3 regions of the Paenibacillus sp. MER TA 81-3 genome follow, and region 2 is predicted to be linked to each of the others. Evidence: riboswitches for the same ligand, from Rfam matches in the RefSeq annotation. Region 2 holds a riboswitch; each other region holds the start of a gene.
What was found. A riboswitch is a leader RNA that binds a small molecule or an ion and turns the genes downstream of it on or off. The one in region 2 is predicted to bind S-adenosylmethionine.
Positions count from the first base shown of each region.

Region 1: another riboswitch for S-adenosylmethionine. It lies ahead of metA (homoserine O-acetyltransferase MetA); the one in region 2 lies ahead of M3650_RS10000 (methionine ABC transporter ATP-binding protein).
Region 3: another riboswitch for S-adenosylmethionine. It lies ahead of M3650_RS07825 (methionine ABC transporter ATP-binding protein); the one in region 2 lies ahead of M3650_RS10000 (methionine ABC transporter ATP-binding protein).

Region 1 covers NZ_JAMAWB010000003.1:194,601-202,797, reverse strand. Annotated here, with positions in the region: gene M3650_RS05365 (HRDC domain-containing protein) at 1-935, shown strand, start outside; gene corA (magnesium/cobalt transporter CorA) at 1,001-1,936, opposite strand; SAM riboswitch class I at 2,461-2,615, shown strand; gene metA (homoserine O-acetyltransferase MetA) at 2,763-3,704, shown strand; gene M3650_RS05350 (aminotransferase class I/II-fold pyridoxal phosphate-dependent enzyme) at 3,704-4,885, shown strand; gene M3650_RS05345 (trans-sulfuration enzyme family protein) at 4,894-6,096, shown strand; gene mqnC (cyclic dehypoxanthinyl futalosine synthase) at 6,372-7,511, shown strand.
Region 2 covers NZ_JAMAWB010000006.1:82,865-91,061, reverse strand. Annotated here, with positions in the region: gene M3650_RS10010 (MetQ/NlpA family ABC transporter substrate-binding protein) at 1-42, opposite strand, end outside; gene M3650_RS10005 (methionine ABC transporter permease) at 171-836, opposite strand; gene M3650_RS10000 (methionine ABC transporter ATP-binding protein) at 836-1,861, opposite strand; SAM riboswitch class I at 2,066-2,215, opposite strand; gene M3650_RS09995 (Cthe_2314 family HEPN domain-containing protein) at 2,289-2,990, opposite strand; gene M3650_RS09990 (UbiD family decarboxylase) at 3,061-4,845, opposite strand; gene M3650_RS31910 (hypothetical protein) at 5,091-5,222, shown strand; gene M3650_RS09985 (COX15/CtaA family protein) at 5,392-6,294, opposite strand; gene M3650_RS09980 (thioredoxin family protein) at 6,532-6,870, opposite strand; gene M3650_RS09975 (DUF2515 family protein) at 7,046-8,197, shown strand, end outside.
Region 3 covers NZ_JAMAWB010000004.1:366,287-374,483, reverse strand. Annotated here, with positions in the region: gene recQ (DNA helicase RecQ) at 1-675, opposite strand, end outside; gene M3650_RS07845 (RluA family pseudouridine synthase) at 953-1,876, shown strand; gene M3650_RS07840 (hypothetical protein) at 1,915-2,208, opposite strand; gene M3650_RS07835 (radical SAM/SPASM domain-containing protein) at 3,018-3,893, shown strand; partial or broken gene M3650_RS07830 (cupin domain-containing protein) at 4,030-4,308, opposite strand; SAM riboswitch class I at 4,487-4,596, shown strand; gene M3650_RS07825 (methionine ABC transporter ATP-binding protein) at 4,686-5,723, shown strand; gene M3650_RS07820 (methionine ABC transporter permease) at 5,689-6,354, shown strand; gene M3650_RS07815 (MetQ/NlpA family ABC transporter substrate-binding protein) at 6,565-7,413, shown strand; gene M3650_RS07810 (iron-containing alcohol dehydrogenase family protein) at 7,419-8,197, shown strand, end outside.

The DNA.
Region 1 (8,197 bases), on a different contig from region 2:
TTGGAGAAGAGGAAGGAGAATGGATCGTGTTGTGGGAAGTGGACGGCGGAGCATCTGAGGTGTGGTTCGAAGGATCCATCTGGGCCGAGATGCGTGCTGCGCTGCGCGGGGGCTTGGCTCAGCTGCTCAGCTCGGGCTACCGTATGGTGCTGGGATTTGTCCCGGACACCGACATTCATGAACGCCGGATGAAGGAGCGGCAGGAATGGGTGAATTGCTATGCCCAATTATACGCGAAGGAGGAAGTGTACGAGCAGTTGACCAAGTGGCGACGAGAGCTGGCAAGCCGCTTGAAGCGTGCCCCGTATTGGGTGGCGACGAACCGTATGCTTCGACTCGTAAGCGCATTTTTGCCGCATACACTGGAGGAATTGAAGCAGCTTCCGGGATTTGGTGAAATCAAAATACAATCGTTCGGGGACGATATCGTCGAAATAACGAAGCAGCATGAACGGAGCACGACCTTCCCATTAGAGTGGGTGCAAGCGGCTATCACCGAGCAGCAATTCGCACAGTGGATCTATTCGGAATGGGAAGCAAAGCAAAGGGATGAATTAACGAAGCTGACCGAGCGCAGAAAGCTTTTGGAGGGGATACAGCAAGGGCAGACCCTGTTGCAACTGATGGAACTTCTTCGCATTGATCGGCGTGAGCTCATTATGCGAATTGAAACGCTGGAACGGGAAGGATACCAAGTAGAGACGCTTGTGGAGGCCGAGTTAGCTTCAATGCCAAGGGAAGAAAGGCAGGCGATTGATATGGCTTTTGTGGAGCTGGGGGACGAATACTTAAAGCCGGTTTATATAAAAGCGTTCGGTGAAGCGGCCTTAGAGCAAGCCACCGCATCGGTGCAGGCTAACTATGAGCGGATTCGTCTTCTGCGTCTTCTGCATCGCCGTCAGAAGCATGCCCCTGCCGATCGGCAGGTGAGCTAAGAAAAAATATAATGCCCGTGTCCTTGATCGAGTCAGGAACACGGGCAATCGTATGGTCGCTTTTGTCAGATCCAATCTTTTTTCCGAAATAAATAGAACATGAATGCGCCGAGTATGAACATGAAGCCCATCGTATAGAAAGAACCAAAATCCCAATCCATGAACGGGATATAGTCGAAGTTCATTCCATAGATGCCTGTAATCAAAGTAAGCGGCATGAATATGGTCGTGATGGCGGTGAACACTCTCATAATGTCGTTCGCGCGATTCGCAATGCTGAGCTGGTAGGACTCTCGCAAGTTTCCCATCAGATCGCGGAACGTTTCAAACGTTTCGGACACCTTGACAGCATTCTCATAGATGTCACGGAAGTATTTTTGTAAATCATCGTCGATTAGCCGCAGTTCTTTACGGTAAAGGACGAGCAGCACTTCTTTTTGCGGAGCCAATCCTTTTTTGAGCCAGAGTATTTCGCTTCGCAAGCTAATGATTTCATTTAGATGGGTCTTCTTGGCGCTGACAATGAGCTCTTCTTCCAGATTGTCGATCTTCGCTTCAATTCGATCGGCTACCGTGAAATAGTTGTCAACGACCATGTCAATTAAGTGATATAACATGCGGTCTGCCGCACTGACTTCCTGTTCCCACAGGACCGGCTTTACCATGCGCAGCTCATTTATTTTCTGATTGGTTACTGTAATTATAAAGTGCTTGCCTAGAAATATGTTCAGCGAACGTAAAAATATTTCCTCATCATCAAATCGGATGCTGTTAAACACGATAAAGTAATGGCCTTCATAGATTTCAATCTTCGGGCGTTGCTCTTCTTCGCTCATACAGTCCTCTACGGCCAGATCATGCATGGAGAATAGAGGCTGGAGCACGAGCAAATCATCAATATCGGCATCGATCCAGTAAAAGCCTTGTTCAGGCGTCGTCAATGCGACATTGATGTCTTCCACAGGTGTAAATACCCCATCGTTTACAAGACGGATTTTCATTGCACTCACTCCTTCGCACCGCCAACTGTTGGCGGGCTGCGTCGTCTATTATTGACGATTCAAGCAGGGAGATGCTCATGACTTCGTCCGTCATTCGGTGCATAGACATACGTCAAGGCAGTTGAATGCTGTTCAACTTATGGGCACGAACAACAGACAGCAACGGTCTTGGGCGACATCGGTTCCTGTCGAATCGTCATATTCGGTTGTCCGTTCGTACCGTGGCACGGCCTCGGGTCGCCATCCATCCGAAATTCACCTCAACTTATTCGTTATAAATCAGGTAGTGCGGTCACGCACTTGTTAAGTATAACGCTCGTACTTTCACCTTTCAAGAAAAAATGAATTACAGAATTTAGTTGAAACCGAGAAAATGTGTGAAAGTATGAAGTTTGTCATTGATTTAACATATGCATTTCATAAGAGATGGTGAATTGCCTCTTGACGAGAGGCTGGTCTTTGCTATAAGTTATTACCAAGTCCTATTTGGCAAATGGCAAACAAATGAATAACGAACGATAGCAATCTTATCAAGAGCAGGTGGAGGGACAAGCCCGATGAAACCCGGCAACCGGCGTTAGCCATGACATGGCAGATTCTTGTTCCAAGAATCTTGCAGTTATGTACGTACGGTGCTAATTCTTGCAGCAGCGATCCAATCGTTGCTGACAGATGAGAGAGGCATGAGAACGTAATGCATGACCTTTCTCGAATTGCCGGGAAAGGTCTTTTTTGTATATGAAAAAGGACAGGAGCGCCGTATCCACTTGCTACATACGTTTGCCAGTGCTGCATGTATGGAACCAATATGAAGGAGGAGAGCGTCATGCCGATTAAAATTCCGGATCACTTGCCGGCCAAAGAAATACTGTCTCAGGAGAACATATTCGTTATGGACGAAACACGTGCGTATCACCAAGATATTCGTCCGCTTCGAATTGTAATTCTGAACTTGATGCCGACGAAAGAGACGACGGAAACCCAACTGCTTCGCTTAGTTGGCAATACGCCGCTTCAGGTAGATGTGACATTGCTCCATCCAGCGAGCCATACCTCGAAAAATACTTCGGCGGAACATTTGTCGTCCTTTTATAAAACGTTTGAAGAAATTGAGAATCAGCAGTTTGACGGCATGATTATTACAGGGGCTCCCGTGGAGCAGATGGATTTCGAGGACGTGAACTATTGGCAGGAGCTGTGCCTCATCATGAAATGGTCCAAGGAAAATGTGACCTCGACCTTTCATATATGTTGGGCGTCCCAGGCAGGTCTGTATTATCATTACGGCATTCGTAAATATTCACTAGACAACAAAATATTTGGGGTATTTCCCCATACGTTAACGAAGGAAAATGTAAGTCTGACACGCGGCTTCGACGAAATGTTCCTTGTTCCACAATCCCGCCATACGGAAGTGAGACGCGAGGATATCGAGCAAGTTGCCGCCTTGAATATATTAGCGGAATCAGAAGAAGCGGGAGTCTATCTGGTTGCGACTGAGGATGGCAAGCAAATCTTCGTGACCGGGCACTCTGAATACGATCCCTGTACATTGAAATGGGAATATGATCGGGATATCGCGAAAGGGATGGATATGGACATCCCCGCTAATTATTTTCCAAATAACGATCCGTCCAAAAAGCCGTACTCGACTTGGCGTGCGCATGCCAATCTGCTCTTTTCCAACTGGCTGAACTACTATGTATATCAAGAGACGCCGTATGAATTAGGCAGAGCCGTATCGCATAAGGAAGGGGCGCAATTATAATGGCTGCACAGAACTCAGACAATTACCGCATCGAAAGCCGGCTCGCACAGATCGGGTCGGTGCATGAGCCGAAGACAGGCGCCGTAACGTATCCAATCTTTCAAGCAACCGCGTATCGCCATCCACGGCTCGGGCAGAGCACCGGATTTGATTATATACGTACGAAGAACCCGACCCGGCAAGTGCTGGAAGACGCGGCGGCCGTCTTGGAAGGCGGAGATGCAGGCTTCGCGTGCAGCTCGGGGATGGCAGCATTGCAGACCGTATTCGCGCTGTTCAGTCAAGGGGATCATCTGATCGTGTCGTTGGACTTGTACGGCGGGACATACCGCTTGCTTGAACAGATCATGTCCCGCTTCGGCGTGTCGGCGGCCTATGTTGATACGAACGATATGGATGCGCTCGAGTCGGCGCGCAAGCCGGAGACGAAGGCGGTCATCATCGAGACGCCGACCAATCCACTCATGATGATAACGGACATCGAACGGGTTGCGGCTTGGGCTAAGGCACACGGCATGTTGACTATCGTCGACAATACGCTCCTTACGCCGTTCTTCCAGCGCCCAATTGAGCTTGGAGCGGATATCGTCGTCCACAGTGCGACGAAGTATTTGGGTGGACATAACGATGTGCTGGCTGGCCTTATCGTGACAAAGGGCAAGGAATTGTCCGACGAAATCGGATTTCTGCATAATTCAATCGGCGCCGTACTCAGTCCGTCGGATTCGTACCAACTGATGCGCGGCATGAAGACACTCGCCCTCCGAATGGAGCGGCATCAGACTAACGCGACGATCATTGCGAACTGGCTGCTGGAGCATCCGGCCATTGAAGCAGTGTACTATCCGGCGCTTCCGCATCATCCAGGCCATGATATTCAGAAGCGGCAGTCGGCGGGCAACACGGGCATCTTCTCGTTCCGCTTGAAGGATGCGCGGTATGTTGAGCCGATTCTGAGACATCTGAAGCTGATTGCATTTGCGGAAAGCTTGGGTGGTGTCGAATCGCTGATGACATATCCGGCCATACAGACGCATGCAGACATTCCGCAGGAAATTCGGGAGCGGATCGGCGTTGACGACCGTCTGTTACGCTTCTCGGTCGGTATCGAGCATACGGAAGACCTCATTGCGGATTTGGACCAAGCGATTGCTGCGGCAAAAGCCGAAATAGAGGGGTGACGAAAAAAATGAGCGAGCAACATAAGGGACACGATGACGAACTGGGAAGCAACCATCCCCAAAAAGGCGAGCGCCGCTTTGCGACGAAGCTTATCCACTTTGGCGGTGAGATCGACAGTAATACGGGGGCGTCCAGCGTTCCGATATACCAGGCGACAACGTTCCATCATCACGATATTTACGAGCCGCCTGAATATGACTATTCCCGTTCCGGCAATCCGACGCGACAGGCGCTGGAGAATTATATCGCTTTGTTGGAAGGCGGAAGCAACGGATACGCATTCGCATCCGGCATGGCTGCAATTTCGTCTGCATTCCTGCTCCTGTCGGCGGGCGATCACGTCATTGTAACAGAGGATGTCTATGGGGGAACGTACCGTTTGTTGACGTCTATCCTGACCCGCTTGCACATTGAATCGACCTTCGTCGATATGACGGATATCGAACAGGTGAAAGCAGCCCTTCGCCCGAACACGAAGGCCGTATACATGGAAACACCGTCCAACCCGACGCTCAAAATTACGGACATTGCTGAGGTGGCGGCATGGGCGAAGGAACACGGTCTCATCACATTGCTCGATAATACGTTTATGACGCCTTACCATCAACGGCCCATCGAGCTTGGCGTTGACATTGTACTGCATAGCGCGACGAAGTTCCTCGGCGGTCATAGCGACGTGCTGGCCGGGCTGACGGTAACGGCGGACGAGAGCCTTGGACACCGCGTCAAGCAGATGCAGAACGGTCTCGGCACCGTATTGGGCGTTCAGGACAGTTGGCTGTTGATGCGCGGGATGAAGACGCTGGAAGCGCGCATGAAGCAGAGCGAGCAGAGCGCGCGGCGTCTTGCCGAGTGGCTTCACGAGAGAACGGATATTGCCCGCGTCTACTATCCCGGGCTGCTGAATCATCCAGGCCGCGAGGTGCATGAGAAGCAATCGCAAGGCTATGGTGCAGTCGTATCCTTCGATGTCGGTTCCGGCGAACGTGCGAAGCAGGTGCTGAACCAAGTGAAGCTGCCGCTGGTCGCCGTCAGCCTGGGGGCTGTCGAGAGCATTCTATCCTATCCGGCGATGATGTCTCATGCGGCCATGCCGAAGGAAGTGCGGATGGAACGAGGCATTACGGATGGATTGCTCCGTTTCTCCGTAGGTCTGGAGCACATTGATGATTTGCTGGAGGACTTGGATCAAGCATTATCTTTGTCATAAAATAGAAGTAGTGAAGTTGCTTTATTCCTCTCGTTACAGGTATCGTACCGGACAAATCATCGGTTCAGCCTGTACCGGGAGGTGCTGTTTTTTACGGGCAAACTATGTTACCATTATTGCAGTTGTTGACATGAACTAGGAAATATCATGTCACGTACGGATGAGCCATATCGCGCACGTTCATATATCATTTGTGGCTGTGGCTGCGCCTAGATACGTTTTTCGCATGAGCATGCAACTTATGCAACTTATTTTTGAGAGGAAGTGACTGTACGATGTCACCGATTGACCGCATACTGGACAAAGCGCTGCGCGGCGAACGAATTGACACGGACGAATGCGTTACTTTGTTCGAAACCGACCAGATAGAAAAGCTTGGAGCCGTCGCCAATCAGAAGATGCAGAAGTGGCATCCCGAGCCCATTTCCACCTTCGTGATTGGTCGAAATGTCAACTACACGAACATTTGCGATACGTATTGTCGGTTCTGCGCGTTCTACCGCGCACCCGGATCGAAGGAAGGCTATGTCCTTCCGGATGAAGTCATTTTTCAGAAGATTCAGGAAACGATCGACGTTGGTGGTACGGAAATATTGATGCAGGGTGGAACGAATCCCGAGCTGCCCTTCAGCTATTATACAGATTTGCTGCGCGCGATTAAAGAACGTTTCCCAAGCATTACGATGCACTCTTTTTCGCCAGCTGAGATCTTGAAAATGCAGGAAGTATCTGACGGATTGTCGTTGGAGCAAGTCGTACGTGAAATTCATGAAGCAGGTCTGGACTCCTTGCCTGGCGGCGGTGCGGAAATATTGGATGATCGCACGCGCCGTAAAATAAGCCGGCTTAAAGGCTCATGGCGGGATTGGATGGACGTTATGCAAACTGCGCATAAGGTCGGCATGAACACGACGGCGACGATGGTCATCGGCTTCGGCGAGCTGCTGGAAGAGCGTGCGCTTCATATGGAGCGTGTTCGCACAGCACAGGATGAATGCCTGGCGCATGGATATTCTTCTAAAGGGTTCCTTGCCTTCATTCCATGGACATTCCAGCCAGACAATACGAACATGAAGGCGGAGCGCGTCAGTCCGGAGGAATATTTGAAGACATTGGCTATCAGCCGAATTTTCTTGGACAACATTCCGAATTTCCAAGCCTCTTGGGTAACGATGGGGCCGGAAATCGGGAAGTTGACGTTAAGCTACGGCTGCAACGATTTCGGCAGCACGATGATCGAGGAGAACGTCGTCTCCGCCGCTGGAGCGACGCACAAAGTGAACATCGAGAGCACGCTTCGTCTCATTCGCGAGGCCGGCAAGGTTCCGGCGCAGCGGGATACGAAGTACAACATCCTACAAGTGTTTGATGATGAAAATATGCGCGTAGAGCGTGATTTTATAATGCAGAATTAGTGTAGTGCAGAAGAACTCATAACACATAGTGGGCCATCATCATCATGCTGGCGTTGCCCGAGCCTCTTGCTTTGAAAGGGAGGAGGGCAGCGCCTTTTTTTGTTGGACGATGAGAGGTTTCCATTGTGATCCATTGTATTTTGTCCAATGGTTACGATAATTAGGAGCTCAAGTGTGGGGTGTCATTGGAAATACTCCAATAGAGTCCTATCCAAATGGCTTAAAGGCAAGAAAATACCCTGATTTGACTGGATGTTTTCCAATGGAATGGACGAATCGCGGTTGAAATGGACGAAATGACTGTACATTTTCCAATGGAAGTGCGCCGACTTTGACTTGTAAAAGGTAGAGATCCGAAAATAGACTAAGTTCAATCGATTAGATTCGTTTGGTTTAGCTCGCAAAATTCGACAACATCGGAAGTTCTTACCGGATGGAACTCCAAGTCCCATATTCGAAGCGTAAATAATAGTGTTATTACCCGAAAGGTGAAAACATGCATCAAGGCGGTCGACGGGGAGTCAGCTGCCTTTTTGCCTTTTCACGTCCCGGTTACAGGAACGTTTTGTCGCAACGAAAGTCCTATCTGCTGAGAAAAACAGGAATTTAGTTTTATGTCCAAACTCCCGATTTCCTCCGATATTTAGGTTTGTCGTTCACAAATAGAAAACGTGAATGAACAGACA
Region 2 (8,197 bases):
TACTAACGTTACGAGAGTCAATACATAAGTCCACTTTTTCATTGCCAACACCTTCTCCTTCCAAACTGCCCCAATTGAATTTTTTGTATTTATGAGGTTGTTCAAAATCCTCTTAACCTTTTTGAACACTCACTATATGTTGAAGCTCCAAAGAGCGGGCTTCCCAAACCTTATTTGCGGGTAAACTTGCGCACCAACGCATCGCCAATCCACTGCAGCACCTGCACGAGCAGCACCATCACGACAATCGATACAATCATCACTTCGAATTCGTAACGGTGATAGCCGTAGCGAATAGCCAGATCCCCTAGACCGCCACCGCCAATCATTCCTGACATGGCCGTATAAGTGACCAGCGTAACCGCCGTAATCGTCGTGCCGGCAATAAGTCCAGGCATCGCTTCCGGGAGCAGCACCTTGCGCACAATTTGCCATGTCGATGCCCCCATCGCTTGCGCTGCCTCGATGACGCCGCGATCCACTTCTCTTAGCGACGTTTCGACCAGACGGGCGAAGAACGGAGCAGCCGCGATGACGAGCGGCGGTATTGTTCCTTCCACACCTATCGAAGTCCCTATAATAATCCGGGTAAGCGGGATAATGGCAATCATCAAAATAACAAACGGCACCGAGCGTAGAATATTGACGATAAATGACACCACCGCGTACACCGGCTTGGCCGCTGCCCCATTCGATTTGCCCGTCAAGTAAAGCAATACGCCGAGCGGAAGTCCGATAATGAAGGTGAACAATACGGAAAAGAGCATCATCGTCAGCGTATCGGTCGTGGCCGTGCTTACTTCTTCCCAGTTCACTGTAGAGAAATCAAGCTTCATTATGCAATCACCTCCACTTCCAAGCCTTTATCCCGCAACGACAGGAGCGACTGTTCCACGGCCGTCTTCTCTCCGTCAAGTCTTACGACCAACTGGCCGTATGGAACGTCCTTCATGCGCGAGATCGTACCTTGCAGAATGGCGAAGCTGACACCGGCTGCAGTCAATACTTGATGGAGCACCGGCGCGTACGTCACGTCGCCCAAATAATTGATCTTCACCACGCGGGAATGTTCGGTCGCCTGCGTCTTGAAAGCTGCCCAAGGCTGGAGCTCCGCATCATTGCGCTCTTCTAGAATAAACTCACGCGTCACCGGATGCTGCGGCTTCAGAAATACGTCGATGACCTTACCCTGTTCCGCAATTGCACCGGCATGAATAACGGCGACGCGGTCGCATATCGCTTGGATGACGTGCATTTCGTGCGTGATGAGCACAATCGTAATGCCGAACTTGCGGTTAATATCGAGCAACAGGTCAAGTATCGCGTTGGTCGTCTGCGGATCGAGCGCCGAAGTCGCTTCGTCACACAACAGTACCTTCGGATCGTTAGCCAAAGCTCGTGCGATGCCAACCCGCTGCTTCTGTCCGCCGGATAATTGCGCCGGATATTTATCGCGGTGCTCCTCCAGTCCGACGAGACGGATTAAATCATCCACCTTCGCCTGCACTTTTTCTTTCGGTGTGTGTGCAAGCTGCAGCGGAAAGGCGATATTGTCAAATACCGTCGCAGATGACAGCAGATTAAAATGCTGAAAAATCATGCCTATCTTGCGGCGCTGCTGCTGCAGTCCTCCCTGCGTCAGCTTCGTCAGCTCGACACCGTCAACGATCACCGTTCCAGATGTCGGCCGTTCCAGCAGATTAATGCTGCGCAGCAAGGTGCTCTTGCCTGCCCCGGAGTGGCCGATAATGCCGAAAATTTCGCCATCCGCCACTGTCAGGCTTACATCGTTCAGCGCTAGCGGTCCGCTTGCTTTGCCTCTCGCATCATATTGTTTGCTTATATGTTCCAAACGAATCAATGGAATCGTCACCTTCCTTTATGCATCGCGTATGCATGATGCATACGCGTTATTGGCTGTCAGCTTATTCATAATCGGACAGCTCATGAAAGTATTATACAGGATTATATATAAAAAGCCCCCTCTTGGCAGATGCCAAAAGGGGGCTACGTCGATTCGCTGTCTCTTGCAGTTGAAACTGGCGGTTGTTCGCAACTCTCCCTTTTCTTATCTGCCAGAACCGTCACGTTCTGAAGGAATTAGCACCATTGACATCTTGCAAGCATATAACGCACCGAAGCGTCATATTGACCGGGTTGCAAGATCGGTTGCCGGGCTTCACAGGGCCTGTCCCTCCGCCACTCTTGATAAGAAAACGGTTATGAAATTTAAATTGAGTATAATCCAGCATTTGAAAGTTGTCAATTAACTTTTTTTACCTTACGTTTCATTTTTCCAGTTTGCACAATTCCTCAAAGGCGATCAGCAACGTTTTGCATGCCATATGGAAACCATCCTGTAAATCCTGCAAATTCGCTTGGATATCCTCCAGCTTGATTTTATCGCTTAAGCTGCGGTGGCGCTGCCATAAATCATCCTGCATTTCCGCATTCATATGGTGAATTTCCGTATTGCGGCGCTTGCGGAGACGCTGAAGAGCATCGCCGTACTGATCTTTCAAGGCGGTTAACCGTTCGGCCAAGCGCGGATGGCTGCCTTTGAACCGGATTTGACGCAGAACCGTGAAGTAAGAAAAACGATGCTTCACCTTCTCCGTCTCTAATTGCAGCACCGTGTTCAGGAGCGTACCGAGCTTGTCCAAAATGGAGAAGACGCGAATGAATCCGTTCTTGTAGAAATAGACATGCCGATAGTAATCATCCAGTTCCTCATCGTCCATCTCCGCTTGATATCGCTTCGTTACGCGCTCCGCAAACTTATCGGAAGCATAAACGCTTTGTTCTAGCTCATCCAAGGATGTCTTTAACCCGACGGTCCAGACTTCAATTTTGCGCCAATAGTGCTCCGGATCGCCCTGCTTGTCCATTTGCTTGCGCACAACGTTCAAGTAGCGCTCCATCAACACCATGGCTTCCTGCAATTCTCCTTCGTCCTGACGGGGCGGTTCACCGAACAGAATGCGCAGCATAGAACTCCTCCTTGTCGATACTAGCACGTGAATGGATCCGTGATTATAAGAGGTCCCGTTCAACAACCGCTTATAGTCCGTTCGGGAAATAGTCTTTCCAACGTTGGTCAACCTGTTGCACGATATCTTCACGCGGGAACAATTCGTCTGGGTAACCCGGCTTCATGCGCGCATCGATGACAATCGGTAATTTATAGGCAAGATGGTGATTGCGGACTTCCATTCCCGCGTATATATCAGATGCAGGGTTAAATCGCGTAAATACCGTCCATAGAAACGGAAGCTGTCCGTTCGCGACTTGGGCATCATCCACTAAGAACACAAGCGGCCATTTCGTCTCTTTCTCCGTGAGACGCGCCAATACGCGTTCCGCCAGCTGCGGCTCTGCCTCATACGAAGCGCCGGCTACTGTCAAGCAGCCGCGGCAAAAGACAGCGACATCATGAATCTCGCCAATTTCGCCCTCCTCGTACGTATGCGGCAGTTCCCGCACTGGATCGCCTACGCCAAGCAGAATGCCTTTGCTGCCATGGTTCAGCTTATGCCCGGTATAATCGAGCGTATCGTGCGACGTGTTATTCATCACATACAAGTCGCTCTCTGGCTTAAATCGCTCGAGCACCGCTTCGGTCAGCTCAGCAAAGTTCTCTAGGTCAACGGGCTGATCCGTCAGCATGAGGAACTTCGTCAAGCTGAGCTGGCCTTCACCGAGAATGCGGAAGCCGGACAGAAGCGCTTCACGTGAATAGCTTTCGCGCACGACGGCGGCGGCCAAGGAATGGACGCCCGTTTCTGGATATGGATGCACCTTGCGCACCGTCGGCATGACGAGCGGGAACGCCGGGGACAACAGCCTTACCAAATATTCGCCCAAGTAATAGTCCTCTTGACGAGGCTTGCCTACAACCGTCGCCGGATAGATCGCATCCTTGCGGTGATACATCTGCTTCACATTAAGCACCGGGAACTCGTGCGCCCATGAGTAATAGCCGTAATGGTCACCGAACGGCCCTTCCATGCGGCGGACATGCGGCGGCACATAGCCTTGAATTACGAAATCCGCTTCAGCCGGAATACGGTGTCCTTCAAAGCCGCTGTCTACGACTGGAAGGCGTTCGCCCATCACGAACGAGGTCATCAACAGCTCGGGCAGCTTCTCAGGAAGCGGTGCAATGGCTGCTGCAATGAGTGCAGGAGGTCCGCCGACAACTACAGATACTGGAAGCGCTTCATTGCGCATTTCCGCCTCATGATGATGAAAACCGCCGCCTTTTTGAATTTGCCAGTGCATGCCAGTCGTCTCTTCATCGTATATTTGAATGCGATACATGCCGAGGTTATGATCGCTTCCTTTATGTAAGGGATGCTCGGTATAGACGAGTGGAAGCGTAATGAACGGGCCACCGTCCAATTGCCAGCTCGTTAAAGCAGGAAGACCTTGCATCGGCTTATCCGTACGCTTCACTCCCATAATCGGCGCTTGCGTCGGCGTAACTTCCTTCATGCCCACCTTCGTCAAGCCGAGCAAATCCTTCACTAGGCCGCGCTCTTCCCACAACTTCTTCGGCGACGGCGGCATCAAGCGGTGAATCGCCTCGATGCACTTGTTCGCAAACTGCTCTGGACGCGGTCCGAAAGCAAGATCGACCCGCCGCATCGTTCCGAACAGATTGGTCGCGACCGGAAAAGGACTGCCCTTCACATTTGTAAATAAAAGGGCAGGACCGCCTTCAGCGATAACGCGTCTGTGAATTTCGGCAATCTCTAAATACGGATCAACTTCCGTCTCGATCACTGCCAAATCATTCTCTCGCTTTAGCATGTGGATGAAATCACGAATATTAGAAAAAGACAATACGAGCCCTCCTTGAAATGTTCCGTTATCGTTTGGGTTGACGTTTCTTACATATAAATTACATGTAAATTACATGTTTCCTCTATAAGTATATCTGTTTTTCATCCGAACCTAAAGCGTGCCTGTTAGACAACTTACGACATTGTAAGCTAGGCGTAAGTTGATTCCATGGTACCTGTCGTCCGTCTCCGATACAATAAAGACATCAAATGAAACGCAAACCACAATTGAGGAGGTAGATGTTCATGAAAAACAATCAAATGGCAGTACGTAAACCTTGGAATGTTCGTTGGTTAGCCGCAGCCAAAGCAGCTGCTTCAGTCGTCCTGTTCGGCACGCACGCCAATGAAACCCGCAACATGCAAGAAGGAGCGTAAAAAGAATGACTGAAGCAATTGATAACCTTTCATTTCCCAATAAAAGAAGCAGCTCGCTGAATCACGCTAACCGGAACAACTTCCGAAAAACGTCAAGCGACCTGCTTCTTTTACATATTGCAACTCGTGGGCCTTATGCCCTTATCATTGATGTATGTATGTCTTCTTATTACTTCCTAAGCTGCCAGACGCGGATGCTCATATGGCACAGAACGCTGAACAACCCGCAAATAAGCGTCGTATGCAGCAAGCTTGCCAACAGGAACAGGTTAGCATCCAGCATTGAAAGGACCACAAATGCCCCGCTGATGATTTGCGCTGCGCAGAGCGCAAGCGACCATATGCCGCACAATTGAATCTCCCGGTTATCCTTATGGTTGTGGTAGGCAAAATGAGCCATAATCGCAACTACGATGAACAGCAGCGCCGCCGCTACACGATGCCAAAACGCAATCGCCGTCCCACCGGACAATTCAGGTATCCATTCCCCGTTGCAGAGCGGCCATCCCATACAGCCTCCCGATGAATCGGTATGCCGTACGAATGCGCCTACATAGATAACAATGTAGGTATAAAGCAAAGTAAACCAGACCCCGTATCGAAATTCCGCACGAATCGGACGGCCTTGATCCGCCTGTACTACAGTTCCCCGTTCATACCGACGCAACACGACGCACAACAGGAAGGAAGAGGCAAAGGCGAGCAAAGAAATTCCGAAATGAAGCGCCATTACGGGTGGAGATTGCGTAAACACAACAGCCAGAGCGCCCATAATCGCTTGAATAATCGTAAATAATAGCGTAAGGAAAGCGTAGCTTACCGCATCGCGTTTGTCTCTCGCAGCGCGCAGAACGAAGATGAACGAGGCCAAGACGAGCAGACCGACAATTCCAGTGACGAAACGGTGGGAATATTCAATCATGGATTCAATCGTGTAAGCGGGAACAAATTTGCCGTTGCAGAGCGGCCAATCCGAACCGCACCCCATTCCGGATCCCGTCTTCGTTACCAATGCTCCGTTCAGCACGACAAGAAACATTCCGATGCATGTAACGTAAGCCAATTGTTTCATTCTACGGTAGATGTTTGAATTCACTAGTTTCACCTGACCCGTTGTTCATAATTGAAGCCGTTCATTATAAATAATAAGAAAAGTATTCCAGTCCGTCTCCCATTATACAAGATTTCCTAAATGAATGTACGGCTAAATTGTGACAAATATTACACTCAGCAGCAGACCATCGCCTTCTTACTCCTCTAAACAAGAAAATCCGTCCGCAAATGGGACGGATCATGCTTTCCTATCCAGTTATACAGCTTCGGACACCGCAAGGGCCCGCTCTACGAACTGCTCGATTTCCGGGCGTGTCTTGCGCAGCTTGTTGACGAATCGAATCGTTTCCTTCCCGTCTTTAAAAGCAACGAAGCTCGGAATGCCCAGTATATGATATTCCTGCGCCACATCGAGGAGTTGCTCTGCATCGACCTCGACGAAAGTCGCCTTGCCTTCAAATTGCGCTTCAAGTTCCGGCATGAACGGATCGATGAAATGACAATCCGGACACCAGGAGGTCTTAAATACTGCAATAATTGTCTGAGATTGAGCGATTACTTCCTGGAACCGTTCGACGACTTGTATTTTTTCCATAGCGCTTCACTCCCTACTTTGTTCAGTTCAAGATATAACAAATGCTTGCGAAAAGTCAAACACGCTGAGTGTACGTCCTCGCTTGAAATTGGACATACTGAGAAGGAAATGCATTAAATTTGTTATTTTTCAGCAGCCTTATCGATTACGCACTTTAACAAAAGGAGGCTTCCCGATGCTTTCCAATCTGTCCAAGCGGTGGCGGCACGCTGTGCAAATGATGCGTCAAGCAGCTGGCACAGTTTACGATGCTATGCGGATGACATGGACTGAACTGCATAATCAGGTGACGCTCATGCGCGAGAGCCGCACGCTCGAATGGAATCGTGCCGCGGCAAAGCGCACGGAGGAACACGTGAACCGCATTCTGCTGGAACGACAGCGGCAACAGTTCGTCAGCGGCAGAAGAGCAGCCGCTTCTTCTTTAACCACGGAGGAATCGATGCTGCTGCGCCACATTCGAAACTCCGTTCGCATGGCGAACCGGAATAACGTCACCCGAACGGCAGCATACGGGCGCATCTACAAATCATATCCCGAGTTGCATTGGGCCTTTCTTGCCCATATGGTGTCGCGTAATGGCGGTTGGAATATGACCGACCTGCAGGGTGAATGGCTGCCGCGCATTATGAGCGCGAATCATCGCCTGTGGGCGTATCGCTTGCTTGAACGATCCAATGCGCTTATTTTTCACGATGCGTATCCTCAACTCTTGCTCTATGCAGCAAGCCGCCGCGAGGGCAAAAGCTTGTTTCACTTGCTGCCCACACTTGACATATCCGCCTTTATGACACCGTTTTGGGAAAGCTTCTGGGTTCAGCCGAACAGTTCGCTCTTAACTACCGCCCTTATCGTCAATGAACAGAATGTTATCGAAGGCAGAGTCGTGCAGCATCCGGATTATCGGGAACACGTTATTAATAAATGGGACTTTCGACTACATGGATGGATGCAAATGAATCAAGTCATCTTTCCCCTCGGCGTCCCGTCGTTGAAAGAACACGAGGCCGTGCCTCTAGTCGGCTTGACCCTTGAAGATTTCTCTGATGTAAATGAGCGAATCTTCTTCGGCCGCAAGCTGTACGCCTTGTTATTCCATACTCCTGAAATTTACGGAGGCGCCTTGCGCTATATGCGTGCCGTACCGCATACCGGCTCGCGATCCGATTATTGGCCGCATATATTTACGAAGAAAGCAGCGGTTCCAGAACATGTCAGGCTCCCAAGCGCTCACCGCGCGTACAGCCCAAGCCTTACCGATGTATGGCAGGACGAGCCCTATACTCCGATCGAACCAGGTGATTGGTTCATCGACGATCGGATGCTG
Region 3 (8,197 bases), on a different contig from region 2:
GAACGCCTTGCGCTCTTCCCCGCGCAGCACGGTAAAGGTCAGGTTGTCCCGCTTGAAACCAGTGACGACTAGCTCCGAATCTCCGAGCTCCAGAAGCCGGGTCAAATCCTCGGTCACCTCGGGCGTGGCGGTCGCCGTGAACGCCGCCATCAACGGCCGCGGTCGCCCGGCTTCCTCCAGTTCTCTCATGAACGGGGCGATGGCCCGGTAGCTTGTGCGGAAGTCGTGCCCCCATTGCGAGACGCAGTGCGCTTCATCCACGGCCACGAACGAGATAGGGAGCGTCTTGGCTCGCTCTCGGAACCATTCGCTTTCGAGCCGTTCCGGGGCCACGTAGAGCAGCTTCAAGCGCCCGTTCTGCGCCTGGCGCAAAATGCCTCCCGCTTCCCCGAGCTCTAGTGTGCTGTTGATGAAGGCCGCTTCGACACCCAAGCTATGCAGCGCATCAACCTGATCCTTCATAAGCGAAATGAGAGGGGATACGACCAGTGTCACGCCCGGCAGGAGCAGTGCGGGAAGCTGATAGCAGATCGATTTCCCGCCTCCCGTCGGCATGATGCCCACCGTATTTTTTCCTTCTATAATATATTGTATAATCCGCTTCTGTCCCGCGCGGAAGTCATCGTAGCCGTACACCCGCTTCAACGTGCTTCGCGCTTGGTCCATCGATATCATTGCAATAACTCCTTTTTTATCCCATTTTAATACAAGATTGGCTATAATTAACAAACTAACGAACGACGTCTATAATCGAAATCACATTGACCCATTATATCATGGCCTTTGTGCGCACGGTATTGAATTCCCTTGTTCACGACGGGATTCCGTGCATCCGAACGGGCTTTTTGCTATAGTAAGAACATTCGATATGCGAGGCTAGAACTGGATGGAGAAGATTTTACCGTCGTCTGCTTCTCGTGAGCTTCGTTAGCGATGTAACAGGAGGTATGACATGAAGAAGAAAGCACATCATTCACATTCCAGCCACCATTCCGCGCCTAAACGGTATACGGTCACGGAACCGATGGAATTGCTGCCCTATTTATTGACTGTAATGTCCAATATGGGACGCAACTCTGTTAAATCCATATTGGCGCGCGGACAAGTCTCCGTTAATGACCGGGTGGTGACGAAATACAATTTCCCGCTTCAGCCTGGGCACACTATCACGATTTCCAAGGATAGAATATCCGATGAGCCCCCTTTCATTGGGCTTAACATTCTACACGAAGACGAAGACATTATCGTCATTCAAAAAGAAGCCGGATTGCTCTCGATCGCTTCAGCGCAAGAGCAAGAGCTGACAGCCTATCGGCAGCTGACGACGCACGTTCGCAAAGACAATCCCAAGCATCGGATCTTTGTCGTGCACCGGCTGGATCGGGATACATCCGGAGTCATGATGTTCGCGAAGAGTGAGAAGGTGCAGCAGAAGCTGCAGCAATCGTGGAAGGATATGGTGCAGGAGCGCTCCTACATCGCGCTGGTGGAGGGATTGGTCAAGAAGCCGGAGGGTACGATTTCCTCGTGGCTGAAAGAAAGCAAAACGTTAAAAATGTATTCGAGCCCCTATCCAAATGATGGCTTGCATGCCATCACTCATTATAAGACCGTGCAATCCAATCGGAACTTCTCCTTATTGGAGGTCCATCTGGAGACAGGACGGAAAAATCAAATCCGTGTCCATATGCAGGATATCGGACATCCCATTGTAGGGGATAAAAAGTACGGAGCGAAAACAAAGCCGATTGGCCGGCTCGGACTCCATGCGCGGGTATTGGCTTTTGTGCATCCGACCACAGGAACCAACATGCGATTCGAAACTAACATCCCCAAGGCGCTGCTAAGTCCATTCCGCAACGATTCGGCCGAATGAGGGACTAACCCAGACAGCACAGGTGGTGTGCTATAAGCTCAAGCTGAAATAAGGCTTGAGTTTTTTTGTGAATTCGGTTTCGCCATCCGTGCTTCAGATTGAGCGAAGCTGAGCCTTCGATGTGCCTTTGCTTCACTCTCCCACTGGTTCAGATTGAGCGAAGCCGCAGCCTTCGATGTACCCTTTGCTTCACTCTCCCACTGGTTCAGATTGAGCGAAGCCGCAGCCTTCGATGTGCCCTTTGATTCACTCTCCCACTGATTCAGATTGAGCGAAGCTGTAGCCTTCGATGTACCCTTTGATTCACTCTCCCATTGACTCAGATTGTGCACGGAACAGTTCAGGAGCTGAAGATAATGGCTTCGTGGATGAGTTATAGGGCAATTCATGTTCTTTTTTAGTTTATCCAAGCAGTTAAGAGCGATTGAACGTTATCAATTGATTGCCTCGATAGGATTCTCCTTTTCTGAATCAAGGGGTTAGTGAGCAAAAGGATGATTTCGTCCCCTCCTCTCTTAGTAGAAAGTATGGCCTCGAATGATTGTCGGAGCAATCCGAGGGTTGAGAGATTCACAGGCAAAAAGTCAGGGCTCACTGCATACGATCATCATACATGCTCGATGGTGACAAAACCTGCATCTGCATACGGTCTGCCCTTTGTCTCATCCTCCATTGGATTTTGTCCAATGGAACAGCAGATCAAGCCTCCTTACGGCAGGCTCCATTGGAAATGATCCAATGGTTTGGCACTCATTTCGCAGCAATTGCTAAGAAACAGCCAATTCCATTGGACTAAATACAATCTGCATACCGTTTACCCGCCTAATCGACACATTCCACTGTACGTTTTCCAACGGAGCTTGCATCAACCGCGGTAACAATCTCGGAAATGACCACGGAAAACAATGCAGCCCACCTTATACAGCAGCCAACTAACCCTCCTCATGCAGCACTCCTCGTCATAGCTTGTTTCAACCATCCCCCTTGCTAATCGTTGGAACGTGTCCTATCATTTTGCCCATAGAACGAAAGCCTTCTATAAGCCTGATGTTTCTAGTACAATATAGAATCAGATGCGCAATCAGTCTATGTCGGCAACGACCTGAGTATTTACAGAAAGATATAGAATGGGGAACAAGTCTTGAAAACTTTCAAAAAGGTATATATCGAAGTTACAAGCGTATGCAATCTGGCTTGCAGCTTCTGCCCGCAAACGGCTCGCAAGGCTAATTTCATTAAGCCGGACACCTTTAACAACATATTGGATCAGATTAAACCGCATACGAATCATATTTACCTTCACGTCAAAGGCGAGCCCCTCCTTCATCCCAAAATCGATGAGTTGCTGGATGCCAGCCATGCAAAAGGGTTCAAGGTCAATATTACGACGAATGGAACACTTATTCATAAAAATAGGCATAAGCTGCTGGGGAAACCGGCGCTGCGCCAAATGAACTTCTCGCTGCACAGCTTCGACGGACATGAGGGGTCGGAAAATCGAGAGGGATACTTGGCTGATATTCTTTCTTTTGTGCGGGAAGCGGCTGAGCATAATGTCATCATATCGTTCAGGTTATGGAATTTGGACCAAGACAATGCAACAAATTCGATAAAGAGCAGAAACCGGGAAACACTGGCCATTTTAGAAAAAGAATTTAATCTGGACTACAAAATAGAAGAAAAAGTGATGCCAGGCAGCGGAGTCAAAATCGCCGACAGAATCTATTTGAATCAGGACCATGAATTTCAATGGCCGAGCCTGCAAGCTCCGGAGGATGATGGCAAAGGCTTCTGTCATGCGCTTCGGAGTCAAGCGGCCGTGCTGGTCGACGGAACGGTCGTGCCCTGCTGTCTGGATGGCGAGGGCGTCATTAATTTAGGCAATATTAACAGCACTCCTTTCTCTGAAATTGTAGAAGGTGAAAGAGCGAATAATCTGTACTTTGGATTTTCCAGAAGAGAAGCTGTAGAGGAATTATGCAGGAAGTGCGGGTATCGGCAGAGATTCGGCACATGAAGCTTATCTCGATAACATACTAGACCGCTTCAAGGGCGGCCAGAGTTTATCTGCAATAAAAAAGGCGTGCGAATTTACGAAATTTGACACGTCTTTTTTGTTTGTTGCTTATTCCATCCATTTCGTTTCCGTTTATATCATTATCAGCCTTTTCAAAACATAGGTTAACCGTTCTGCCATTCGAACGAGTGCGATGGAGCACGTTCGCATTCACTGTATATACATCACCAGGCAGCAATGTTTCCGTTCGATCTTCAAAATTTATCAATAATTCTCCCTCGACCACCAGAAAGAGCTCGTCACAATTTTCATGCTTATGCCAGTGAAAATCACCATCAATGACGGCAGCACGAACCACGTGATCATTGACTTCACCAACTACAAAATTCGCATATTGATTGATGTCCTTGGTCATTTCAAAAATGTTAACCTTTTCCGTTTTCAATCAACTCACCTCTGGTGTGTTTGTATATCCCCAACAAAAAATTATACCACGGAAAGATATCATTTCCAGTTTGAAAATAAATATTGAAAATTTTATTGACAAGCAAATCTTTCATGTGTATTATTTTCACTACAAAACTTCATATTTTACCTTATCAAGAGTGACTGAGGGAATAGGCCCTATGACGTCCGGCAACCTTACCAGTAGAGTAAACGGTGCTAAATCCTACGGAATGTATCACATTCTGAGAGATAAGTTGGTTAATTGCCAGTTCAACCTCTTTCTCTTATGAAAGAGGTTTTTTTGTATCATGAGTGTCTAGCAACAGGAATAGCGGGGTGAGAGCGATGATAGAAATTAGAAATCTAATAAAGGAGTACAGAAGCAAATCATCTACAGTAGTTGGCGTGAACAACGTTTCCTTAACGATAAACAAAGGAGAAATCTACGGTATTATCGGACGAAGCGGAGCAGGAAAAAGTTCGCTCCTGCGCTGCATCAACTTGTTGGAGGAGCCTACTTCGGGCAACATCTTCGTCGATGGAGTGGACCTGACAGCTTTAAAGGGCGAAGGCTTACGCCAAGCCCGGTTAAAGATCGGGATGATTTTTCAGCATTTCCACCTGATTCGCTCCAAGACGGTGTATGAGAACATCGCCTTTGCACTGAAGGCCAATCATAAATCAAAAGAAGAAATCGACACTCGCGTCACGGATCTGCTGGAGATGGTCGGCCTGTCCGACAAACGCAATGTGTATCCGGCCCAGCTGAGCGGCGGACAAAAACAGCGGGTAGGCATCGCCAGAGCATTGGCGAACGATCCGCATGTGCTGTTGTGTGATGAAGCGACGTCCGCTCTTGATCCCGAGACGACACAAGCGATTTTGGAGCTGTTGAAAAAAATCAATCGCGAGCTGAAGCTTACCATTGTGCTCATTACCCATGAGATGGAAGTGGTGAAAGATATATGTGATCGGATGGCCGTGATGCAAGACGGAAATGTGGTGGAGGAAGGAGCTGTCTATGATATTTTTTCCGAGCCTAAGCATCCGATGACCCAATCGTTCATTAGCAGCCTGTTCCAATTTAACCTTCCTGAACGCTTGCTCCAGCATTGCCAAGGAACGATTGTCAAAATTCACTTTGTTGCGCCGCAGGCAGAAGAAGCGATCATCACCGATGTTCTGCAGGCCTATCAGGTTAAAGGCAACATCCTGCATGGGAAAATTGAATATATCCGTGACAATCCTCTCGGTATTCTCATCTTGGAGCTCATCGGAGACGCTGTGGAAGTACAGCGGGCTATCGATTATATAAGAGAGCGTACATATCGACTGGAGGTGATCTACCATGCTGACGGATTCTCTAATCCAACTATTGCCTGACCTGAACAAAGCTTTCTTTCAGACGTTGTATATGGTAGGAATTTCGCTTTCTGCCGCCTTAATTCTGGGTCTTCCTATTGGAATTCTCTTATTTGTAACCGACAAGGGTCTGTTTCTGGAACACACGCCGACGAAAAATATATTGGGCTTTATCGTCAACATAATCCGGTCGGTCCCATTTATTATTTTGCTTGTCACCTTGCTGCCAGTAACGAAATTCATTACAGGCACCACCATCGGCCCAACGGCCGCCTCGGTATCTCTATCGGTCGCCTCGATCCCGTTTTTTGCCCGGCTGGTGGAGACGGCCTTGCGCGAGATCGACAAGGGGGTCATTGAAGCAGCTGTCTCAATTGGAGCTACGCCGTGGATGATTATAAAGGATGTGCTGCTCCCCGAGGCGAAGCCTGGCATTATTCAAGGCGTGAACATTACCGCGATCAGCCTAGTTGCCTATTCGGCGATGGCAGGCACCGTTGGCGGAGGCGGGATTGGCGACTTAGCCATTCGTTTCGGCTATTACCGCTACGATAATACCGTGATGTTCACAACGGTGGTCATCTTGGTTTGCCTAGTGCAACTGATTCAATACGGCGGAGATTACATCGCTAAGAAAGTGGATAAGCGTTAAATTAAGTGAGTGCGTGTTCGTTCACTTTTCAGCACCGAGAAGGTTGCAAGAACTCGAAGAAGAAGGCGCGGAGTGTAGGCAAGACTACATGAGCACCGGACTTCGAGAGTGAATGCAAGATTCGATGCCGAATTCCATCTTTAGGATAGCTTCGTGATCAAAAGGGAGCTTTTTACCTATTATATTACACATCATATGGAGGATTTTAACATGAAAAAAGCTGCAATCCTACTCTCTCTCATCCTGGCGATTGGTGTGCTTGCCGGATGCGGCAACAGCACGTCAACCACAACCAGCGACAAAGGCTCGAACCAAGAAGAAAGCAAAGCTTTGAAAATCGGAGCCACTGCTGGACCTTACAGTGATATGGTTACTAAAGCAATCAAGCCGATTATGGAGAAAAAAGGGTATACGGTCGAGGTAATCGAATTCGGTGATTACGTCCAGCCGAACCTAGCGTTGTCCAATGGTGATTTGAACGCAAACTTATTCCAGCATAAAATTTACATGGAAAATTTCGCAAAAGAAAATAAGCTGCAATTGTCTGAGCTCATCTCCGTTCCGACCGCACCGATGGGCATCTATTCATCGAAATTCAAATCGTTGGATGAAGTTGCAGCTGGAAGCACCGTCGCAGTTGCCAACGATCCGACGAATCTTGCACGCACATTAGGACTGCTGCAAGATGCAGGACTCCTTACCATTAAAGATGACATCGATCCGTTGCGGGTATCGGAGAAAGACGTGAAAGATAATCCGAAGCAACTCGTGCTCCAGCCGATAGAAGCAGGGCAGCTGCCGCGCGCGGCGGATAGCGTCGACCTGTCGCTCGTTCCCGGCAACTTCGCGCTGGCTGCCAAAATGAATCTGTTGGATGCTCTGAAGCTCGAAAATATGCCGGATGACTATCGCAACCGCTTGGTCGTAAATACAGCAGAGCTGGACAAGCAATTCGCGAAGGATTTGAAGGAAGCTGTAGAATCAGCTGAATTTGAACAAATTATCGATGAACAGTTCAAAGGCTTCGGCAAGCCTGAATGGATGCTGAAAAGGAAGTGACATCGATGGAACAACGAGTAATCGTCAGAGGAGCGCCTGCGCTCTATTACTGTGAAACAGGTATACTGGATAAGCTGGATTGTTTGCTGCAGCCCTACACTTACAAGCGAGTGCTCGTCGTGCATGGCGATCGCTCCTTGAAGGCAGCGAAGCCTTTTTTCCCTAAGCTGACCAAGCTTACCCTATTATATCTTCGTTACAATGGAGAGTGTACATTAGAGGAAGCCCGAAGAATTGCCCGTTATGCGCAGGCAGAGCAAGCCGATGTCATTCTCGGCGTCGGTGGCGGCAAGGTCATGGATGTGGTCAAAGCTGCCGGGAATGAGGCGCAGCTGGACACGATTCTGGTGCCAACGCTTGCCTCGAACTGTGCGGCGTGGACACCGTTAAGCGTATTCTATAATGAGCACGGACAATTCACGAACTATACTATATTTCCAAAAAGCACGCTGATGGTACTGGTCGAACCGAGAATTGCGCTGCAAGCTCCAGTCGCCTACCTTAGGGCTGGAATTGCCGATACATTGGCCAAATGGTATGAAGCCGATGTACTGATTCGGAAGCTGGAACATCCATCCATCGCCATTCAGATCGCCCACCACTCTGCCCGTCTATGTCAGTCCACTCTCTTGGAGCATGGGCGGCAAAGCATTCAAGACGCCGAGACGAAGCAATTGTCGGCAGCATTCGTGCAGGTGGTTGAAACGATTATAATGACTGGCGGAATGGTTGGAGGATTCGGCGACCATCTGGGACGCATCGCGGGAGCTCACTCGGTTCACAA